4 regions of the Sphingobium sp. PAMC28499 genome follow, and region 1 is predicted to be linked to each of the others. Evidence: riboswitches for the same ligand, from Rfam matches in the RefSeq annotation. Region 1 holds a riboswitch; each other region holds the start of a gene.

Region 1 (3,260 bases):
GAAACTTATGATGTGATCGTCCAGCCCGGCGAAGCGAAGCCCTATGCCCTGATTGCCGAGGCGATCGACCGGTCGGGCCTGGTTCGCGCCACCTTGGCGCCGCAGCTCGGCATGGTCGCGCCCGTGCCGGCCCGGCGCGCCCGGCCGCTGCTGGGCATGAAGGATATGGGCATGGACATGGGCGGCATGGATATGGGCCATGGCGGCGTGATCGACCTCAGCCAGCCGGCCAATGACGCCATGAGCGGGCATAGCATGAAGATGCGCGACAAGTCGGTCGCGCCGGGCGTGAAAATGGGGCCGGGCGTCGCCACCCTGTCGCCGATGCCGGCCGATCGCACCGCTGACAGGCCGACGGGGCTGGAGGATGTCGACCATCGCGTGCTGACCTATGCCGATCTGCGGTCGCTGACACCGAACACGGACCTGCGCACGCCGACCCGGTCGCTCGACATCCACCTGACCGCGAACATGGAACGCTATATGTGGTCGTTCGATGGGGTGAAGCTGTCGGAAGGGGCCGAGCCGATCGCCTTCCGCCATAGGGAACGGGTGCGCGTGACGCTCATCAACGACACGATGATGCCGCACCCCATCCATCTGCATGGTCATTTCTTCGAACTGGTGACCGGCGAGGCGACGCATAATCCGCGCAAGCATACGGTGAATGTGCTGCCGGGCGGCAAGGTCAGCTTCGACCTCACCGCCGATGCGCTGGGCGACTGGGCGTTCCACTGCCATATGCTGATGCACATGCATGCCGGGATGATGCGGGTGGTGACGGTCCGCCATGGGGAGGACGCGGCATGAGGCTGCTCGCGCTCCTGCTGCTCGCCGCCGCCGTGCCGGTGCAGGCCCAGACTGTCGATCACAGCCAAATGGATCATGGGGCAATGGGGCATGCCCAGAATCCAATGGCGCCGGCTGCCGACGCCGCCATCCCGCAAGGCACGCCGCCGCCGGTGCCGACCGATCATGCCGCCGACGCGCTCTATGACCCCGCCGCCATGGCCCGCGCCCGCGCGGCGATGATCGCGGAAGGGGGCGGCATGACCTATTCGCAATGGATGCTCGATCGGCTGGAATATCTCGCCGGCAAGGGCGCTGATGGCTATGCCTGGGAAGGCGAGGGCTGGATCGGCGGCGACATCAACCGCTTCGCGGTCAAGAGCGAGGGTGAAGGGAGGTTCGGCGGATCGCTCGAACGGGCCGAGGTTCAGGCGCTCTACAGCCGGGCGATCGACCCCTGGTTCAACCTGCAGGCGGGCGTGCGGCAGGATTTCGGCGAAGGGCCGGACCGCAGCTATGCGGTGATCGGCATCGACGGCCTGGCGCCTTACTGGTTCGAGGTCGGGGCCGAAGCCTTCCTGTCGACCAGGGGCGACGCCCATTTGCGGTTGGAGGCGAGCTATGACCAGCGCATCACCCAGCGGCTGATCCTGCAGCCCGCCGCCGAGTTCAACCTGGCGGCCCAGGACGTGCCCGAATTGGGAATCGGCGCCGGCCCGTCCGATATCGAGCTGGGGCTGCGGCTGCGCTACGAGATCGCCCGCGAATTCGCGCCCTATGTCGGCATCAATTGGGAGCGCAAGCTGGGCGACACGGCCGACCATGCCCGTGCCGCCGGCGATAAGCCATCCGCCACCAGCCTGGTGATCGGCCTGCGCGCCTGGTTTTGAGACCGGCTTGCAGCCCGCCTGATATTCGATTATCGATCCCGCCGATCCCGCGCCGTAGGGCCTGGGATCATGATCGCGCCGGTGTCCCGAAAGGGGCTTAATAGGGAACACGGTACGGATGGTTCGCCATCCCAAGCCGAGGCTGTCCCTGCAACTGTAAGCGGTGAGCGCGATGCATATGTGCGGACGGCAGAATGACCGATCCGCCAGCCACTGGGCCGGACGCTAAATCCTGCGAGGCCTGGGAAGGCCGTGCATCAAGCGATGACCCGTGAGCCAGGAGACCTGCCGGCGTCTGGTCGCTCTTGCCTTGGTCCAGGGGATGGCCGCGGCACGGTAACTTCCGTCTGAGCGACGAACGAGCGGCTGGGGCCGCTGCGACGACGCGCGTCGGTTGCCCTTGGGCGCCCGGCCGGCGCGTGTGTCGGACGTTCGCGCGCGTGCCGCTCGTGAAGGTTGCCCCCGCCCGTCGAACGCGGCGCCGGATGGGGGAATATATGAAGTCTATCACTGTTTCGCGGGCCGCCCTGGCCCTTTCGCTTGCTATCGCGTCGCCGGCTTTCGCCGATGAAGGGGAGGGCGACAGCATCGTCGTCACCGGCACCAGCCTGGAAGAGACGCTGCCGCAGCAGCTGTCGCGCTATGGCCATGCGATCGAGATCGTCACCGACACGCAGATCCGCGATGCCGCCGCGATCGACACCGCCCGCGCGCTCGAAGCGGTGCCGGGCCTGTTCATCCGCTCGCAGTCCGGACCGTTCAGCTATGTCGACATCGCGTTGCAGGGATCGCGCACCAAGGATGTGCTGTGGACGATGGACGGCATCCGCCTCAACAATCGCCTCTATGGCGGCACCTCGCCCAACGACACCATGGCCGCCAGCATGATCGAGCGGATCGAGGTGCTGAAAGGCGGCGAAAGCCTGTTCTACGGCACCCAGGCGGCGGCCGGCGTCATCAATGTCGTTACCCGCGATTTCAGCGACGATCTGGGCGGCCAGATCAATGCCAGCCTCGACAGCTTCGCCGGCACCAGCCTGGATGGCTATGTGCGCGGCGCGATCGGCCAGCATCGCTTCGTGGTCTGGGCCAATCGCAGCCAGTCGGACGGCTACCGCCCCTATGACGTGATGCAGCCCAGCGCCACCGATCGCGCCCGCGGCTATGATCTCTGGTCGGCGGGCATCAAATATCAATATGATATCGCGCCGGACCTGCGCCTCAACGCGCTCTACCAGCATACCAAGGCCGATCTCGACAATATCAGCGCGACCCGGACCAAACAGAGCCGCAACGACCGGAATGAGGAAGTGGCCAGCCTGCGCCTCGACTATACCGGCGAGGATGGCGTGCAATTCTTCCTCAAGGGCTATTTCCACGACTGGAAGACTGCCTATGTCCAGATCCGCAACCCCGTGCCCGCCGGGCCGCCGCAGGTCATCTACCCGGCCGGCACCTTCTGGGGCTATCAGGATTATGGCGGCAGCGCGGTGGTGCAGCTCAACATGCTGCGCGGCATCGACACGCTGATCGGCTATGATTTCCAGAGCTTCAATGGCCGCGACGACGTCCTGCTGATCG
Region 2 (3,260 bases), 1.2 Mb from region 1:
GCGCCCCCGGAAGCCGGCATAGATGCTGCGGCCGAGCGTGCCATAGCGATAGGCCGTCATGTAGTTCTCGTCGAAGAGATTCTCGACGCGGGCGAACAGGCGCAACGCCGGGGTGAACGCATATTCGGCGCGCAGGTCGACCAGTGTATAATCGTCCAGCCGGGTGGTGTTGGCCGCATTGTCATAGCTGTGGCCGGACCAGCGCACCGCCGCGCCGGTAGTGAGGCCGAAGGGCCAGGCATAGCTGATCGAACCATTGGCGCTGTTCCGCGGCCGACGCGGCAGCCAATTGCCTTCGTTCGCGGTGCCGTCCGAACGATCCTCCGCCACGGTCCAGCTATAATTGCCGTCGATGGTCAGTCCCTTGACCGGTTCGACCGCCACCTGCGCCTCTATGCCATGCGCCTTGGCGCGCGCGACATTGAGATAATAGCCATAGCGGCGGGTGGTGGTGCCGGGCGTGAAGCAGAGCGGATCGGTCGAGCTGGTGGAACAGCTATTATAGATGATCTGGTCGGTCGTGGTCCGATCGAACCAGGTCGCGCCCAGCCGCAGTTTCTCGCCAAAGAAACGCTGCTCCGCGCCCGCTTCCCAGCCATGGGCGCGTTCGGGATCAAGCGCCTGGTTCCCATATTCGGAAAAGAGCTGATAGAGGGTCGGCGCCTTGAAGCCCTCGCCATAGCTGGCGCGCAGCACCGTCCCGGTCGGCAGCGCCCAGACGCCACCGGCGGAAAAGAGGGTGCGGCCGCCATAGCGGTTATGATCGTCATAGCGCAGCCCGCCGGTCAGGGTCAGGCCCGTAATCGGCTGGGCATTGAGCTGGCCATAGACGCTGGTGATCTCCGCCTTGCCGCGGGCCGGGTCGGGAATCGGCACCGAAAGCGACGCCGAAGGCGACACGCTGCGGAAGCGGCTATTCTCATTCTCCACCCCGAACAGCGCGGTCCAGCCATCGGCGATCGCGAAGCTGCCCTGATATTCCAGCCGCTGGTTGCGCCCCGCCGCGTCGAAGGTCTGCTTGCGCGGGTTGCGCGGGTCGTAATTGTCGCGATCGGTGTCGGTATAACCATAGCCGAAGCGGTTGCGGAAGCGGCCGTCGAGCAGTGCGACGTTAAGGCCGGCATAGCCGACAAATTCACGATTGGTGCCATAGGCCGGGCTGTCCGCGCTGGTCGCGTCGAAATCGACCCGGCCATCGGAATAATAGCCGCGCAGGTCCGCGCTGATCCCGTCCGCCAGCGCAACCTCGACCCGGCCGGTGACGCTGCGGTTGGTATAGCCGTCCTTTTCCTTGCCACCAAAGGCCGGGCTGATCGCCGAAATACCCTCGGTGGTGAAACTCTGGCCGCCGATCCGCCAGCTGACCGGGCCAGTCTTGCCGCCCAGCGCCGCGCGGGCACTGACCGTGTCACGCGACCCCGCCTCGATATCGAAGCTCCCCTCCAGCGCCTTTTCGGGCATGGCGGTGACGACATTGACGACGCCGCCGATCGCCTGGCTGCCCCACAGGGTCGACTGGGGACCGCGCAGCACTTCGATCCGCGAGGCATCGCCGACCAGCAGATTGGCGAAATTATAGCCGCCGCCGGCCGAGGATGGATCGTTGAGCTTCACGCCGTCGATCATCACCACGGTCTGGTCGGATTCCGCGCCGCGGATGCGCAGCGACGTCGCCGTGCCATAGCCGCCATTGCGCGAGATGCTGACGCCCGGCGTGCGCAGCAGCAATTCGGTGACGCCCAGATCCTGCGCCCGGTCGATCGCTGCCTTGTCGAGCACGGTGACGGAGGCCGGCACCTGATCCACCGGCGTGGCGAGGCGGGTCGCCGTGACGAAGATAGAGGATGCCCCGGCATCGGCGGCGGCATCGGGCGGTGGCGCCTGCTGCGCCTCTTCGGCGAAAGCGGTGGTGGAGAGAAGGAAAGAACAGAAAGTCAGATATTTGAACACATAAGCCCCCGGACGAGGGACCGCATCCCAGGGACGATATCGGTGCCCGGCCGGGCGCGACATGGTCCCCGCAATTTGCGGTCCACCTGTCGCCACGCGGGTTCACCCCCGTCCGCTCGGCACACCCTGTCCGCGCGAAGGACGACCGCGACCGGCAGGTCTCCTGGCTCGCGGGTCATCGCTGATTCATACCGCCTTCTCAGAACCTTGCGGTCCCAATGGCATGTGGCACAAAGGCTCGCCGCTCACAGTTGCAGGGGCAGCCGGGGTCTTGAACCCCATTCCCTTTTCATCCCCATTGCCGGGGAACCTGTCGCAGTCCGGGCGATAGGCGAGCCCGACTGGAGCGTCAATCTTCCTTGCCTGGCGGAGCGCGCCGGCTAAGGGAGGTGGCCATGCGGATATTTGCGCCCATCGGCCCCGGCAAGGGGATGATCGCCCTGATGATCGCCCTGGTCGGTGGCGCCACCTTATGGGCGGCCACCGCTCGCCAGCCTGCCAGTGCCAGCAAACGTCCGCAACGGATCGTGTCGCTCAACCTGTGCGCCGACCAGTTGCTGGTCGCGCTGGCCGATCGCGACCAGATTGCCGGCCTGACCCATAATGCCGGCGATCGGCAGATGTCGGCGGTGGCTGCCATAACGAAGGGCCTGCCCATCCTCGACGGATCGGCCGAACAGATTTTGGCGACCAATCCCGATCTGGTGATCGGCATGCCAGCGCGGCGCAATCCGGCGATCGCGATCCTCAAGGCCCAGCATTATCCCGCCGTCGACCTGAAAAGCGCGGACAGCTATGCCGATATCGTCGCGTCGATCCGCACGGTGGCGCAGGCGATCGGCCATGCCGACCGGGGCGAAGCGATGATAACGCGGATGGACCGGGAACTCGCCGCCCTGCCCCGCGCACCGAAGCCGAAGGTCGCAGCCTATTATCAGCGGCGCGGTTATATGACCGGCACCGGCACGCTGGTCGACGACCTGATGACGCGGGCAGGGCTGCGCAACCTGGCCGCCGACCTTGGCAAGCCGGCGATCGCGCAGGTCAGCCTGGAGGAGATGGTCGCCGCCCGGCCTGACTATCTGATCGTCGAGAGCGCCACCGACCGCATCACCGACCAGGGTACCGAAATGCTGCACCATCCCGTGCTGCGCGACATAGCGCGCATCAGCCTGCCCCAGGCCTGGACCGTGTGCGGCGGACCGGCCTATGTGCAGGCGGCCCGCGCCCTATCCCAGGCCGTCAGCGCCCGCTGAAGCTGGGCCGGCTCAGCCCTCGATGAAGTTGGCGGCGACTTCGGCCGGCACCCG
Region 3 (3,260 bases), 2.3 Mb from region 1:
GACGACCACATCCTCGCCCGCCTCCGCGATCGCCAGCAGCCGGCCAGTGCAGTCGGCATAGAAGGCGGCTAAACAATCATTGTAGCGCGGATCGGTGAGCGGAATTTCGGTCGTCACCGGATATTCCATCGCCAGTTCGATCGCATCGTCCCGCAACATGCCCTGCGCGATGCGGCGCGCCTGCCCCGGCCGGCCAGCCTTGCGGAAATAGGCGACATGCCGCCCGCTCCGCACCAGCCGGTCGGCGCGCACGCTCAGCAAGTCCTGCGCGCCGGGGCCGAGGCCCACGCCATAGACGGTGCCGCTCATTCCGCGCGGCTCGCCAGCGCATTGATCGCCGCGACCGTAATCGCGCTGCCGCCCAACCGCCCGTCGACGACGCAGCAGGGCACGGGCTGCGCCGCCCATAAAGCGGCCTTGGATTCCGCCGCGCCGACGAAGCCGACCGGGCAGCCGATGATCGCTGCGGGACGCGGACAGGCCGGATCTTCCAGCATGTCGAGCAGGTGGAACAGCGCCGTGGGCGCATTGCCGATGGCAACCAGTGCCCCGGCAAGATGCGGCCGCCACAATTCCAGCGCGGCGGCGGATCGGGTATTGCCCATCGCCCGCGCCATGTCCGGCACGGCGGTGTCGTGCAGGGTGCAGAGCACGGCATTGTCGGCGGGCAGGCGCGCGCGCGTGACCCCTTCCGACACCATGCGCGCATCGCACAGCACCGGCGCCCCTGCGATCAGGGCCTGCCGCGCCGCCGCTGCAAAGCCCGGCGAAAAGCGGATATGGCCCGCAAGGTCCACCATGCCCGCGGCATGGATCATGCGCACTGCGACCGGTTCCTCCTCGGCAGCAAAGCGCCCGAGGTCGGCTTCGGCGCGGATGGTGGCGAAGGACTGGCGATAGATCGCCGCGCCGTCCCTCTCATAATCATGGGGCATCAACAGGCTCCGAAATGGGCAAGAAGGTCGGTGGCGGTGAGGTCAGGACGGACGGGCGCCGATCCTGCGCAGGCATGGAAGGCCAGGTCGTAGCGCCCGTCCCGCCCCGTCAGCACGATGTCGGCCGGAATCGAACTGGCGCAGCCCTTGGCGCAGCCGGAGACATGAAGGCGGCCCGCCACATGGGGTGCCAGTTGGCGGGCGAGGTCGCGGGTCGCCACGCTCGCCTGCGGGCAGGCAGGCGCGCCGGGGCAGGCCTCCACATGGATCAGCGGGTCGGCCGCGTCGGCGCACAGGCCTGGCAGTTGTCCTTCGGCCAGCAGCATGCGCCATGGGGTTAGCCGCATGGCCGGCGCGTCGAGAAGATGCCGCGCGTCGATCCGGCCGAAGGGAAGACCATAGGCCATGCCGCCATCCCATGCGCCGGGGACCAGTCGCGGGCGCGGCGACGCGGCCTCTGCCCTGCCCGTTGCCCAATCCGGCAGGGGCGCATCATGCCGGGCCATGCGCCCCGCGCGCGCGCCATCGCTCTCCACGAACCATCGGGCGAGTGCGAGCAGCGCATCCACTTCGCCGCCGCTATCCACCGGCACGCCTTGTGCCCGCCCCTCCGCACGTAAGATCAGGCCGCCATCGCGCGCCCGTTCGATGCGAAAATCCCCCGCTTCGCCGGGCAGGAGCGGCGCGGCGCCGGCATCGATCACGAAGCCCATCTTGCCCGGCAAGTCCGGCAATTCGTCCAGGCGATCAAGCAACTGGCTGGCGATGCGATGGCTGTCGTCGCCCGCCCGCCAGTCTGGCGCGACCATCATCATGCGCGCGCCCTCGCGCCGAGCATCGTGGTCGACCAGGCCAAGGTCGAGCAGCCGGTCGAGCAAGGGGCGCCAACTATCGTCGCGCACGCCGCGGATCTGGAGGTTAGCGCGCCGGGTCATGTCGATCAGGCCGTTGCCATGGGCGATCGCCGCTTCGCCCAGCGCCGCCAGGTCGTCGGCCGAAAGACGGCCGAGGCGCGGCTTCACGCGCACGATCAGCCCGTCGCCCGCCGCCATCGGGCGCCAGGCGTCGGGACACCAGCCCCGAACGGCCGGCCCGTGGGCTACCGCATGGTTCGCGGTCGCCCTATCCCTGCCCGCGCCGGTCTGGCTCACAGGCACATCCTCCGCGCGCCGGGACGCAACCAGGCGGGGCTTGCCGGCATCGCCGGTCGGCGCGAGGCGGCAGGCAGGCGCGACAGGCGCCCGACACCACGCGGCCGTGCAGCCCCAGCCACACGCTTCGCCGCCCAGACGGAAGAGAGACCGTGCCATGACCAATCCCTGGGTCAGGACAAGAGCGACCGAAACGCCGGCAGGTCTCCTGGCTCGCGGGTCGTTGCGGGATGCACGCCTTCCCGGACGCTCTGTCCAGTGGCTGCCCTCATGGGCTCGTGCATCGCGCTATCCGCTTACAGTTGCAGGGACAGCCACGGAATAAGGGGCCAGGCCCCCGCACCGCATTCCCGATTAAGTTCCTTGCGGAACACCGGCGTCAGTTATGCAATGCGCCAGTATGAACCGGCGCATCGATGATGCCCTAATCGAAACATCGGGCTTCGCCAAGACATGGAATGGGTATCGGCAGTCCCGCTGCCGGCTCGACGCCCAAGGCATACCGACGGAAGATGCCGAAACGGAAACCGGAAGCAAGGAAAGCGACGCGGCGTCGGATACCGAAAATTATGGCTGGGGCGGCAGGATTCGAACCTGCGCATGGCGGCATCAAAAGCCGCTGCCTTACCGCTTGGCGACGCCCCAGCAATGCGCCGATCCAAGTCAGCGCGGGACCGCCATATAGCGGCTGATGCACGAAAGAAAAGCCCTCCTGACGATGGACTTCGCCTTTCCCTTTCCTTCCCGCCCAACCCATCTTAGGGATCAACGCCACGCCCCCTCCCCTCCAGCCGGAAACCCGCACCGATGTCCGTCCAAACCCCCTCGCCCAGCCAGATCGCACCGGCCTCGCCGCTGTTCCTGCGCGAGGACGAAATCCGGCGCGGCATCGAGATGCTCTATTTCGGCTATTCCGCGCTCACCCGCTCGATCGACGAGGGGCTGGCGGCGCAGGGCCTGGGCCGCGCCCATCACCGCGCCCTTTATTTCATCTCGCGCCAGCCTGACCTGACGGTGAAGGATCTGTTGCGCCTGCTGGCGATCACCAAGCAATCGCTCGGCCGGGTGCTCAATGACCTGATCGAGCGCGGCTATATCGAGACCCGGCCCGGCAGCAGCGACCGGCGGCAGAAACTGCTGCGCCTCAGCGCCGCCGGCCGCGCACTGGAGGCCG
Region 4 (3,260 bases), 1.0 Mb from region 1:
ATGAGCGACCTTACCCTCCATGGCTATTGGCGATCGAGCGCGAGCTATCGCGTGCGGATCGCGCTGGCCTTGAAGGGCGTCGACTATGCACAGGTCACTCATGACCTGCGCAGCGGTGCGCAGCGCGCGCCCGACTATCGGGCGATCGCGCCGCAGGGGCTGGTGCCCGCACTGGTGGATGGCGACAGCGTGCTGACGCAGAGCGGCGCGATATTGGAATGGATCGAGGCCCGCTGGCCCCAGCCGCCCTTGCTGCCCGCCGATCCGGACGAGGCGGCGATCGTCCGAGCCATGGCCGGCATCATCGCCTGCGATATTCATCCGCTCGGCAATCTGCGCGTGTTGCAGGCGCTGCGGCAGGATTTCGGCGCCGATGAGGATCAGGTCCGCGCCTGGATCGCCCGCTGGACCGGCGAGGGGCTGGCCGCGCTCGAAACATTGGTCGCGCGCCATGGTGGCACCCATGCCTTCGGCGACGCGCCCAGCTTCGCCGACTGCCATATCGTGCCCCAACTCTACAATGCCCGGCGCTTCGGCGTCGACCTGACGCCCTTTCCGCGGCTGTGCGCCGTGGACGCGGCGGCATGCGCGCTCCCCGCCTTTGCCGCCGCGCACCCCGATCGCCAGCCCGACGCCGATGCATGAGTGACACTGACAAGCACCTGTTCGCGACGCCGGCCGGCGTGCGCCTCTGCCCGATCGACGAGATTGCCGACGGCAAGGCGCGCAATTTCGTGCTGCAGATGCGCGCCGGCCGCTTTCATGGATTTGCCGTGCGGGATGGCGATCAGGTCGCCGGCTTTGTCGACCAATGCCCCCATGCCGGCCTGCCGCTGGCGCAGCAGTTGGACGATTATCTGACCCCCGATGGTAGCCATATCAGATGCAGCTGGCACGGCGCCATTTTCCGCCGCGACGATGGTGTCTGTGTCGGCGGCCCCTGTGTCGGTCAGCGCATCGCGCTCTGGCCGCTCGCCATCGCCGATGGCTGGATTGTCACCGCTGCCCAAAGCGACTAGGAACCGGCCCAGGGACGGCGCTTCGCATCGTCCCGACATGATCGCGCCGGTGCCCCCACGGGGGCTTAAAATGGGAAGGCGGTGCGGATGCCATGGCATCCAAGTCCGCAGCTGTCCCTGCAACTGTGAGCGGCGAGCGTGATGAACAAAGCTGTCCCCGATGCGGGATCAGCAGCCACTGGGCCGGACGCTAAATCCTGCGAGGCCTGGGAAGGCCGTTCCTCCCGCTATGACCCGCAAGCCAGGAGACCTGCCAGCGTTTAGGTCGCTCTTGCTTTGGTCCAGGGGATGGCCGGGGCACGGTGTTCCGTCTGAGCGACAGGTTGGCGGCTGGAGCCGCGCGGTCACGCATCTGCGGGCGAACAAGCGCCCGTCCGCGATGCCGGCCGGCCGTGCGTGCGCGCCCGGTTCGCTCCCGCCCCGGTTGCTCCGGCGCGCGAGTATTTGTCATGGCCAACACTGCATCTGCCAAGATTCCGACCACCGTCATCACCGGCTTTCTGGGCGCGGGCAAGACCACGCTGATCCGCCATCTGCTGGAAAATGCGAAGGGGCGCCGCCTCGCCCTCATCATCAATGAATTTGGCGATGTCGGCGTCGACGGCGAACTGGTGAAGGGCTGCAACGACGCCGCCTGTCCTGAAGAGGATATTGTCGAACTGGCCAATGGTTGCATCTGCTGCACCGTGGCCGACGATTTCCTGCCGACCATGACCGCCCTGCTCGACCGGCCGAGCCCGCCCGACCATATCATCATCGAAACCTCGGGGCTGGCCCTGCCCAAGCCGCTGGTCAAGGCGTTCCAGTGGCCCGACATCCGCACCCGCGCCACGGTGGACGGCGTCGTCGCGCTGATCGACGCCGATGCGGTCGCCGCCGGTCGCTTCGCCACCGACGAGGCGGCGCTCGCCGCGGCGCGCGCCGCCGACCCCAATCTGGACCATGACAGCCCGCTGGAGGAATTGTTCGAGGATCAGCTCGCCTGCGCCGACATGGTGGTGCTGAACAAGAGCGACCTGGTCGATGCCGACACGCTGGCCGCTGTCGAGGCGCAGGTCGATGCCGAGACGCGGCCCGGCGTGAAGATCGTCCGCGCCGCCCATGGTGCGGTCGATATCGGCGCGCTGCTGGGCATCGTCGCAGCGGCCGAGGATGATCTCGACGCCCGCCCCTCGCACCATGAGGCGGAGGGCGAGGATCATGACCATGATGATTTCGACAGCTTCGTCGTCAGCGGCGATGCGGTGGCCGATCCCGACACGTTGGTGCAGGCGCTATCCGCGCTGATCGCCGCCCATGACGTGCTGCGCGTCAAGGGCATGGTCGCGGTTGCCGGCAAGCCGATGCGTCTGGTGGTGCAGGCGGTCGGCCCGCGCATCCAGCATTTCTTCGACCGCCCCTGGCAGGCGGGGGAGGCGCGCCGGACCCAGCTGGTGGTGATCGGCCAGAAGGGGCTGGACCGCGCCGCGATCGAGGCCGACATCCAGGCCGTGCTCGGCTGATGCATCTCCTGTCCGCCACGCCGGGAACGATCAGCGACGGCGAGGAGGCGATCGACCTCGATCAGCCGCCCGGCGACATCGTCATCCTGACCGTGGCGGACAGCGATCTGGCCTGTTTCGCCGCCGCTGCCGCGCGCCTGCCCGATGACGCGCCGAGCGTGCGGCTGGCCAATCTGCTGCAGCTCAAACATCCCTATTCGGTCGATCTCTATGTCGAGAAGGTGATCGCCAAGGCGCGCTTCGTCTGCGTCATCCTGCTCGGCGGCAAGAGCTACTGGCCTTATGGCGTGGACGAGATTGCGCAGTTCGCGCGCGAGCGGGGCATCGCCTTCGCCGCGATCGCCGACGGGCGGGAGGGCGACCCGGCGCTGGATCTGGCCTCCACCGTGCCCGCGGCGATGCGCGAACAGTTGCGTGACTATCTGCGTCAGGGCGGCACCGCCAATGCGCTCTCCTTCCTGCGCTGCGCCGCTCGGCTGACCGGCGCGGATGTCGGCGAACCCGACCATCCGCTGCCGATTGCCGACGCGGGCCTCTATCTGCCTGGCCATGACCGGCCGGGCGTGGCCGAATTGCGCGCAACCTGGGTCGAGGGGCGGCCGGTGGCGCTGCTGATCTTCTATCGCGCGCTGGTGGTGGCCGGCACGCTGAGCGCGGTCGAGGCGATGGTCGCGGCGCTTGGCGCGCGCGGCTTCAATGTCGCCGCCGTGCATGTCCGCGCGCTACGCGAGCCGTTCGT

The links. A riboswitch is a leader RNA that binds a small molecule or an ion and turns the genes downstream of it on or off. The one in region 1 is predicted to bind cobalamin.
Region 2: it holds a riboswitch for cobalamin, as region 1 does, so the genes downstream of both, E5554_RS05615 (TonB-dependent receptor) here and E5554_RS22480 (TonB-dependent receptor) in region 1, are expected to answer to the same signal.
Region 3: it holds a riboswitch for cobalamin, as region 1 does, so the genes downstream of both, E5554_RS10695 (cobalamin biosynthesis protein CobG) here and E5554_RS22480 (TonB-dependent receptor) in region 1, are expected to answer to the same signal.
Region 4: it holds a riboswitch for cobalamin, as region 1 does, so the genes downstream of both, cobW (cobalamin biosynthesis protein CobW) here and E5554_RS22480 (TonB-dependent receptor) in region 1, are expected to answer to the same signal.

The regions. Positions count from the first base shown of each region.
Region 1 covers NZ_CP039248.1:4,801,041-4,804,300, reverse strand. Annotated here, with positions in the region: gene E5554_RS22490 (copper resistance system multicopper oxidase) at 1-810, shown strand, start outside; gene E5554_RS22485 (copper resistance protein B) at 807-1,679, shown strand; cobalamin riboswitch at 1,742-1,987, shown strand; gene E5554_RS22480 (TonB-dependent receptor) at 2,177-3,260, shown strand, end outside.
Region 2 covers NZ_CP039248.1:1,169,882-1,173,141, reverse strand. Annotated here, with positions in the region: gene E5554_RS05615 (TonB-dependent receptor) at 1-1,950, opposite strand, end outside; cobalamin riboswitch at 2,086-2,279, opposite strand; gene E5554_RS05610 (ABC transporter substrate-binding protein) at 2,346-3,206, shown strand; gene E5554_RS05605 (acyl-CoA thioesterase) at 3,219-3,260, opposite strand, start outside.
Region 3 covers NZ_CP039248.1:2,197,367-2,200,626, reverse strand. Annotated here, with positions in the region: gene cobI (precorrin-2 C(20)-methyltransferase) at 1-309, opposite strand, end outside; gene E5554_RS10700 (precorrin-8X methylmutase) at 306-935, opposite strand; gene E5554_RS10695 (cobalamin biosynthesis protein CobG) at 935-1,987, opposite strand; cobalamin riboswitch at 2,267-2,479, opposite strand; tRNA gene E5554_RS10690 (tRNA-Gln) at 2,657-2,731, opposite strand; gene E5554_RS10685 (MarR family transcriptional regulator) at 2,894-3,260, shown strand, end outside.
Region 4 covers NZ_CP039248.1:963,723-966,982, forward strand. Annotated here, with positions in the region: gene fahA (fumarylacetoacetase) at 1-4, shown strand, start outside; gene maiA (maleylacetoacetate isomerase) at 1-645, shown strand; gene E5554_RS04620 (Rieske (2Fe-2S) protein) at 642-1,019, shown strand; cobalamin riboswitch at 1,050-1,292, shown strand; gene cobW (cobalamin biosynthesis protein CobW) at 1,469-2,521, shown strand; gene cobN (cobaltochelatase subunit CobN) at 2,521-3,260, shown strand, end outside.